DNA from 4 places in the Microbacterium sp. BDGP8 genome. Region 1 is predicted to be linked to each of the others. Evidence: predicted binding sites of a transcription regulator. Region 1 holds the regulator's gene; each other region holds the start of a gene.

What was found. Region 1 encodes LexA, which represses DNA repair genes until DNA is damaged. Its sites were predicted from a motif close to TCGAACANNTGTTCGA; they were not measured.
Region 2: P6897_RS15515 (HNH endonuclease signature motif containing protein) is a predicted target of LexA. The motif match lies at 1,145-1,160, and genes of this name have one in related genera.
Region 3: P6897_RS02495 (HNH endonuclease signature motif containing protein) is a predicted target of LexA. The motif match lies at 1,273-1,288, and genes of this name have one in related genera.
Region 4: P6897_RS13875 (HNH endonuclease signature motif containing protein) is a predicted target of LexA. The motif match lies at 1,037-1,052, and genes of this name have one in related genera.

What each region holds. Positions count from the first base shown of each region.
Region 1 is NZ_CP120712.1:1,084,515-1,086,713, forward strand. It holds gene P6897_RS05110 (prolyl oligopeptidase family serine peptidase) at 1-982, opposite strand, end outside; gene lexA (transcriptional repressor LexA) at 1,084-1,749, opposite strand; gene P6897_RS05120 (LysM peptidoglycan-binding domain-containing protein) at 2,006-2,199, shown strand, end outside.
Region 2 is NZ_CP120712.1:3,208,831-3,211,029, forward strand. It holds gene P6897_RS15505 (alpha/beta fold hydrolase) at 1-620, opposite strand, end outside; gene P6897_RS15510 (DUF3140 domain-containing protein) at 665-997, opposite strand; gene P6897_RS15515 (HNH endonuclease signature motif containing protein) at 1,195-2,199, shown strand, end outside.
Region 3 is NZ_CP120712.1:522,597-524,795, reverse strand. It holds gene P6897_RS02505 (hypothetical protein) at 1-620, shown strand, start outside; gene P6897_RS02500 (GNAT family N-acetyltransferase) at 686-1,192, shown strand; gene P6897_RS02495 (HNH endonuclease signature motif containing protein) at 1,323-2,199, shown strand, end outside.
Region 4 is NZ_CP120712.1:2,893,254-2,895,452, forward strand. It holds gene P6897_RS13870 (hypothetical protein) at 1-890, shown strand, start outside; gene P6897_RS13875 (HNH endonuclease signature motif containing protein) at 1,087-2,199, shown strand, end outside.

The DNA of each region.
Region 1 (2,199 bases):
CCTCGATCTGCAGTCGAGCGGTGGCGGGGAAGGGGAGAGGGATCGCGCCGCCGTCGCGGTCGATGATCACGAGCTGGTCCGAGCCGTGCGTGCGGACGGCCACGACGCGGCCGTCGTCGAGCGGCGCGTACCACCGGGTGCCGAGGACCCACAGGCCACCACCCGTGTCGGCGTCGGCGGGGGAGACCGCGACGGGTGCCGCGCCGGTCGCGGGGTCGACGCGATGGAGGTTCCAGCGCCCCGTCGGCTCGTCGAGCAGCAACAGCTGGCCGTCGGATGTCCATTCCGGCTGCAGCGCGGCCGTGCTGCCGCCGGCCACCTCGCGGACACGATCCGGGGCGTCGAGCTCGATGACACGGATGCGGGTGCGGTCCCAGGGCATGTCCGGGTGATCCCACGCCACCCACGCGAGCTGTGATCCGTCGGGTGACAGTGCCGGCTGAGCCACAAAGTCGCTGCCCCCGGCGAGCTCCGTCACTCCCGCTTCGTCGCCGCTCGCGGCGTTCTCATCGCTGCTCGCGCCGTCGATCCGCACGATGTGTCGTTCGGGAGTGCGCCCCGGGCGCTCGCGCTCGCGCACCGCGAGAAGCGCGCCGTGCTGCCAGCGGAGACCGCCGTAGTGGGTGCCGCTCTCCTCTGGGGTGAGCGCCTCGGGCTCGCCGCCCGGGCGGAGGCGTCGAATGCGCTGGTCCGACTTGTCGACGAAGAACAGCTCGCCGTCGTCGGACGCCGTCCAGGCGCCGCCGCCATACTCGTGCACACGCGATCGCGCGTTCCCGGGCGCGGGGAGGACGACCTCCACAGAATCGTCGCGGCGGCGGCGCATGACGGCGACGCGACCGGCCTCATCGGGAAGGGATTCGCCCCACCAGATCTCATCCCCGACAAAGCGCGCGCCGTCGAGGCGCAACGAGGACGCGCTGGCCCACGAGGCGGTCAGGGGGGAGGGCCAAGAACCGTACGGGAGTTGCTGCTGCGACATACCGTCACGCTACGCGAGCGGATCCGGGTCGTGCCGGACGACGGGAGGGGATGCCGCCGAGTCGCGGCATCCCCTCCCGCAGTTCCGTCGGTGCGGCGAGGTCAGACCGTGCGGAGGACGGCGACGACCTTGCCGAGGATGGTGGCGTCATCGCCGAGGATCGGCTCGAACGCCGAGTTGCGGGGGAGGAGCCAGGTGTGGCCGTCGCGCTGACGGAGCGTCTTGACGGTGGCCTCGCCGTCGAGCATGGCCGCGACGATCTCGCCGTTGTCGGCGGTCGCCTGTGCCCGCACGACGACCCAGTCGCCGTCGCAGATGGCGGCGTCGATCATGGAGTCGCCGACGACCTTGAGCATGAACAGCTCGCCCTTGCCGACGAGCTGACGCGGCAGGGGGAAGATCTCCTCGACCTGCTGGTCGGCGGTGATCGGGACGCCCGCCGCGATGCGGCCCACGAGCGGCACGAGGGCGGCGTCGCCGAGGGCGGGCGCGGCGTCGGCGGGGTTCTCGCCGGCCGTGCCGGGGAGGTCGATGAGGACCTCCATCGCGCGGGTCTTGCCGGGGTCGCGGCGGAGGTATCCGCTCAGCTCGAGCTGGTTCAGCTGGTGGGTGACGCTCGACAGCGACTTGAGGCCGACGGCGTCGCCGATCTCGCGCATGCTCGGCGGGTAGCCGTTGCGGGCGATCGCGTGCTGGATCACCTCGAGGATCGCGAGCTGCTTATCGCTCAGATTCTTGCGTCGTCGCGTCTGCGGCTTCTCGCTCATACCGCCGGTCTCCTGTCGTCGCGCCCCGTCCCCGACCCGATGTCGGAGGTTCATGGTGGGCTCTCGCTGTCGAAAAGGTAGCCCGATCCGACAGCGACATCACGGAACGCTCCGCGTGTCTCTTCGATCGGTCTCCGATTTCGGTGGGTGGTTGACACCACACAATATCGAAGATACGTTCGGAACCGAAGTTCGCACCCGTCTCTCCCGGCCGAGAGGCGGGAGCGAATCTTCCTACCGCTCCCGAGGAGATGTCATGACCACGATCGATGCCCGCTTCGCACCGGCCCCCCGCACCCGTCTGCGCCTGACGCGCCGTGGACGCCGCGTCATCGCAGCGATCGCCGCGCTTCCCGCCGTCGTCGCCGTCACCGCTGCCGTGCTCTCCGGCGGGGGAGCACTCGCGTCCAACGAGGCGGGCGCGCCCGAGGGGTCGTTCACGACGGTGAC
Region 2 (2,199 bases), 1.2 Mb from region 1:
GCGGGGTCGGGGTCCACCGTGCCCGAGGCGCGCATCCCGCCGGCGATCGCGAGCAGCGCGCGCAGGTCGTTGCCGGGAACGCGCTCGGTGAGCCGCACGTAGTTCTGCGTGACCGGATCGGTCACCTCGGTACCGTTCTCGACGAGCGCTCGCACCTGATCGATGTCGAGGCGGGCGAGCGGGATGCCGTCGGGCACGCCGCCCAGCACGCCGCGGGTGATGCGCGCGGAGAAGTCCTGCAGCACCTCCCAGCCCACGCGCGCTCCCAGGGAGTACCCGACGTACATCGCCGTGTCGACGAGGTAGGTGTCGAGCACCGCCTCGACGTCGGAGGCGAGCTGGTGCAGGTCGTAGTCGGCGGCACGATGCGGCTTGTCGCTTGCACCGTGTCCTCGCTGATCGAGGCCGAGGACGCGGAAGCCGGCGCGCTGCAAGTCGCGCACCCAACCGGTCGAGACCCAGTTGTCCTTCGTGTTCGACGCGAAGCCGTGCACGACGACCACCGTCGGAAGGTCGTCCTCTCCCCACGAGTAGGTGGCGATGCGGTGGCCGTCCTCGCCCACGAGGACGAATCGCGGTTCGGGCAGCTCGGTCAGACCGGAGGACGCGGGGATGCTCACGGTTCCATTCTCCTGCTCAGCGGAGGCCTGCTCGGCGGAGGCGGTCACTTCTTCGCGGGGTCGTGGCCCCAGTTCATGAGCGAGTAGCGCCAGGCGGTCTCGGTGATGTCGCCCGAGGGGCGCTGTGCGAGGTGTCGGTTGACGTAGCCGACGACTTTGCGCATGTGCTTCAGGTCAGATTCGGTGAGGTCGTCCTTTTTGGTGCGCAGGAGGTCGACGATGCGCCGGCCCGACTGGTGGCCCGTCGATTCACCGCCGCCGTCCTTCTGACCGACCTCCTTCGACTCGTCGGTGTCGAGCCATTTCTCGAGCTCGGCGGGGCTCATGTTCACGGCGTCGCGGAAGTCGTGCCGCGTCTGGTCGTCGTCGTCGCTCATGGTGCGATGGTGCCCGCGGCGTCTGCCCGGCCGCATCCTCTTGACAGCACGATGAGTCAGCGCGTTTATGCCGCCTTTTCGTGGTTTTTGTCGTCGGCAGGTTGGGCGTTTCCTGCACAGTCCGCGTCCTCAGCGACTTATCCACAATCGAACAAATGTTCATCGAGGATGTCGGAAGGTGCTGACATCATGGGAACATGACATCGAACGGCGGTCGGGGGCTCGCGGGTGATGGCACCGCAGTTGCGTCGCCGCACGCCGAGGCGTTCTCCGTGTTCGCGGAAGCGCTCGACCAGTTCCATGCGGCTGATGTTTCGCGGGTTCGTGCGTTGGCGGAGCTGGGCCGGTCGGCGTTGCGTGAGGCGCACCGTGACGGAGTTCGTGGGATGGCGTCGGACATGGAGCTGCGGTCGGTCGCGGCCGAGGCCGCCGGGATGGCGCGACTCACCGACCGCAGGTTGCAGGGTGAGATCGACCACGCGATGACGGTCATCGACGACTACCCGGCCGTGTTCGAGGCGTGGGCCCAGCGGCGGATCGAACGCGGACACGTCGATGTCGTCGTGCGCGTCGGCGCGAGGCTTCCGGATGAGGTGCGGGATTCGTTCGCGGAAGCGGCGATCGCGGTTTGTGAGCGGGATGTGCCGTCGCGGGTACGGGGTGCGTTGGAGGCTTTGGCGGCCCGGCTGCACCCGCAGAACTTCACCGAGCGACACAAGACCGCGGTCGCGGAACGGTGCGTGCGGGTGTTCCACGGAACAGACGGGATGTCGAACCTCGTCGCCAACCTTCCGACCGTCATCGCCGCGGGGATGCTCGACCGGCTCACGCAGATGGGACAGTCGGTGAAGGACGCGCGGGTTGAGGGCGCCGGGGCGGAGGGCGCCGGGGCGGGCGGGGCGGATGCCGCGGAGAGCTCGGCGGCGGATGCCGCGGGGGCCGGCGAGCCTGCCGATACGCGGACCATGGATCAGCTGCGGGCCGACATCCTGGGCGACCTCGTGCTCGGCGGGGCGCCGGTGGTCGACCCGACCTACGGGGCCGACCGAGCTGGTGGGCTCGGCGCGATCCGAGCACGTGTGCAGGTCGCCGTCACCGCGGAGACGTTGATAGGCAAGGACGAGAACCCCGCCGAAGCCGTCGGGGGTGCGCTGATCGATGCTGATACGGCGCGCGAGCTCGCCGGGCAGGTCAGCGAGTGG
Region 3 (2,199 bases), 560 kb from region 1:
CCGTCTCGCTCGCGGTGAAGGTCCTGATCATGGCGGTCATCTGCGGGTTGACCAGCGTCGCCGCGAGGCACCCGGCCATCGCGGCGCGACGCGGGTCGTGGCTCCTCGCAGCGACCATGGCGGTCTACGCGCTCTTCTCCGTGTGCCGCGCCGGCGTGGGGCTCACGCTCGGATGGGATTCAGCGCTCTACCGCCTCGGGTTCTCGGTCGTGCCGACGACCATCGCGGGGGCCGTGCTCGTCCTCCTGAGCGGCGCTGCCCTCCTGATGATCCTGTCGGACCGCAGCGCCGCGCTGGCCGCGCAGCGCTCGCGCGGGGCCTCGGGCGACGACCGGGGGCCGGCGTGGACGGTCACGCTGGGTTCGTACGAGATCGTCCGAACCGCCCTCGGGGCCGCGCGCGCCGATCGGATGCGGGAGGACCTGATCGCCGCGGCGCGGACTATCGATCCCGGCGCCGTCGTCGAACCCGCGGGGGCCGGTGCACGGCTGCACAGCCCCAGCGAGCAGAGGGTCATCGAACGAGCGCTGCGGGCTCGACTGGTCGCGGCGGGCTGGAGCCCGGGCGAGGTCGGCCTGGTCTCGGTCGAGGTCGCCGTGGTGGACGGTGTCGGCGCATGACGGCAGGCGGCGCAACCCCGACTCCCCGATTTCACGCCGTCGCCGGCCGCGCGTAGAGTCTGGCCATGGAAGCCGAACTGCAGACCGACATCGTCGTCCGTCCGGTGCGGGATGTCGACGCCGAAGCCCTCGGGCGGGTGCACGCCACCTGCTGGCACGAGACCTACGACCACCTCATCAGCACCGCCGCTCTACAGAGCGTCTCGCCGCGACGACTCGCCGAGCTGTGGACCCACTGGGCCGCGCAGGGCGAGGACTTCCGGATGTACGCCGCGCTCGTCCGCGGCGAGATCGTCGGCTTCGTCGGGTCGGGCCCGGCGCGCGATCGCGACGCCCCCCGGATGCGCGAGCTGTACTTCATCTACCTGCTCGACGCCTGGCACGGCACCGGCATCGGTCAGCGGCTCTTCGACGCGGCCGTCGAGAAGGACGAGGGCGTCTACCTGTGGGTCGCGGAGGACAACCCCCGCGCGCACCGCTTCTACGAGCGAAATGGCTTCACGCTCGACGGGCAGACCCACACCGAGCCGTTCCTCGGCGAGACGCTGACCGAGGTCCGCTTCGTCCGCTGACCCGGCGCCGGCCGGGTGACGGCGGCGGAGCGATCGGCGCCGCTCCTCCCCCGCCGGTCTTCTTAGCGAGTTGCCCACATTCGCACCTCTGTTCGACTTCGATGTCGTACTCCACTGCCATCATGGGAACATGACAGCGAATGGCGCGGGTGGCGAGGTGGGACGCGAGGCACCCACGCCGTCGCAAGCGCTTGTTTTCTCGCGTTACGCCGAGGCGCTCGACCTCTCTCACGCCGCCGATATCGCCCGCACCCGGGCGCTGGCGGACCTGGGCCACGCTGCACTGCACGACGCGCGGCGCGACGGGGTTCGTGGGATGGCGTCGGACATGGAGCTGCGGTCGGTCGCAGCCGAGGCGGCCGGGATGGCGCGGCTCACCGATCGGCGCCTGCAGGGCGAGATCGACCACGCGATGACCGTCATCGACGACTACCCGGCCGTGTTCCAGGCGTGGGTGCAGCGGCGGATCGAACGCGGACACGTCGATGTGGTCGTGCGGGTCGGCGCGAGGGTTCCTGACGAGGTGCGGTCGGCGTACGAGGCAGCCGCGATCACGGTGTGCGAGCGGGATGTGCCGTCGCGGGTGCGGGGTGCGCTGGATGCGTTGGCGGCCCGGTTGCATACGCAGACGTTCGCCGACCGACACAAGGCTGCCGCGGCGGAGCGGTGCGTGCGGGTGTTCCACGGGTCGGATGGGATGTCGAACCTCGTCGCGAACCTCCCGACGGTCATCGCCGCGGGGATGCTCGACCGGCTCACGCAGATGGGGCAGTCGGTGAAGGACGCGCGGGCGGAGAGTAACGGGGCGGAGAGCGATGGGGCGGATGCCGCTGGGTCGGGGGAGCCCGCCGACACCAGGACGATGGATCAGCTGCGCGCCGACATCCTGGGCGACCTGGTGCTCGGCGGGGCGCCGGTCGTTGACCCGACGTATGGGATCGACCGGGCTGGTGGGCTCGGGGCGATCCGCGCGCGGGTTCAGGTGGCGGTCACCGCCGAGACGTTGA
Region 4 (2,199 bases), 1.5 Mb from region 1:
GAATCCTCCTAGCGCTATTCGCGGCAGACGCCGCTGCGGCAGTCCCCCTCCCACCGACCGACCCAGCTGTGCGTCGCACGCGCGGGAAGATTGCCGCGGAAGAACAGCGCGCAGCCCTTTCCGCGCTCAAGCTCCGCGCGGGGCCGTCATCCGTGCGTGGGGTGATCGGCGACATTGCGCGCATCGTCGGTCTTGTGGTTGCTCAGCTCCTCGTGCTCAACGCGGTCACACCTGCCGACATTGAGGTGGTCGTGGCGCGCGCCGCCGCATTGACGGCTTTCGCCGTCTTCGTCACGGCTGCCGTGTACGACACGTTCGTCGCGGCCGCTCGCCGCCGGTGGTCACCGCTCACACCCGCGTTCTTGCCGTTCATCCTCGCCGTGGTCGGCGTCTCGGGGACGATCGTCATCGCGAGTATCGAATCGGCCGACGGGACGAACCCGGTCCGCGCTGCGGCCGACGCTCTTCTTCGATTCGCCGTCGTCACCTGCAGCAACGCCGGCATGGCGTTCTATCTCACCGGCCGGCGACGGCGGCCGCGCTCCGACGATGGTCCCGCCGAGAGCCGGCTTCTCCGAGCGATCGCAATCAAGCTCGCAGAAAGCAAGGCGAACCGGCTCGACGACGGTGTCCTGCGGGACGAGAGCAGGCGCCCTGCGACGCTGCCGTTGAACCGGCTCGCTGTCATCAGTCCGTTCGTCAGCGTCATGTTCCCCCTCGGGCTGATACTCGCCGCCGCAGCGCGCGAACAGATCGCCACGGTCTCACCGCCGGAAGAGCGCGGCGAAGGGTGGGCGCGAGCCGCGGAGGTGATCTCGTGGGCCGTTGCAAGCCTCGTGCTGATCGTCCCCGCCGTGGCACTCGCGATTTCCACCGCAACCACCACGTGAGTCGGCACTGCCAACCAGCCCGTCTCTCGATCTATCCCTCGATTCGTCATGGAGAGACGACAAATCCAGGAGCTCGCTGTAGAGAAACGGGCTGCGCCGGGGCCGCCCATTCCTCCCCAACCGAGCCGCAAAATTGTTCTCCCCAGATGTACGGATATTCGAGGCGAATGTCTGACCCCCTGGCAATAATGGGAACATGTCAACGAACGGCGACAGCGCACACGAACCGGATGCCGGCTCGTCGAGCTCGCCGTACGCCGGCATCGTCGATCGGGTCTCTCACGCAGACGATCTGCTCCACGCGGCGAACATCGCGATGACCCGTGCGCTCGCCGAGGCGGGGCGCAGCGCTCTGCGCGTCGCTGCGCGCTCGGGCGAGCGGCCGCGCGGCATGGGCTCCGACATGGAGATGCGCTCGATCGCCGCCGAGATCGCCGGGGTGCGTCGGTCGCACGACCGCCGCGCGCAGAGCGAGATCGACCACGCGCTGACCATCGTCGACGACTACCCCGCTGTGTTCGAGGCGTGGGAGCAGCAGCGCATCACGCGCGACCACGTCGACGTCGTCGTCCGGATGGGATGCGGCCTCGCCGACGACATCCGCGACGACTATGCGCGCGAGGCGATCTCGATCTGCGAGCGCGATATCGCCTCGCGCGTGCGAGAGCCGCTCCGCAACCTCGCCGCCCGCATGGGGTCCGAGTCCTTCGCCGAGCGACACCGCACCGCCGCGGCAAAGCGAGGCGTTTGGGTGACGCACGGCACCGACGGCATGTCCGAACTCGGCGCCACCCTGCCGACCGTGATCGCCGCGGGCATCCACGACCGCCTCACCGCCATGGCGCAGTCCGTCAAAGACGCTCGTGCCGCCGCCGGGGAGGCGCCTGCGGATGGTCCGGCTGGGGATGCTGCCGCGGGTGAGGGCTCCGCGGCGGGTGAGGGTTCTGCGGCGGCGGATGCTGCGGCGCCGGCCGATGGTGGCGCGCCTGATGTCCGCACGATGGATCAGCTGCGCGCCGACATCCTCGGCGACCTGCTGCTGGGCGGCGCCCCCGTCGTCGACCCGACGTACGGCAGCGACGCCGCCGGGCCGCTGGGTGCGATCCGGGCGCAGGTCCAGGTGACGCTGACATCCGAGACGGTGACCGGCGTCGACGACGCCCCCGCCGAGCTCGTGGGCGCCGCGCTCATCGACGCCGACACCGCCCGCAAGCTCGCCGGCCGCGCCAAAATCTGGAACCGGCTCTTCATCGACCCGATCACCCGCACCCCGGTCGAAGTCGACACCTACCGGCCCACCGCGGCGATG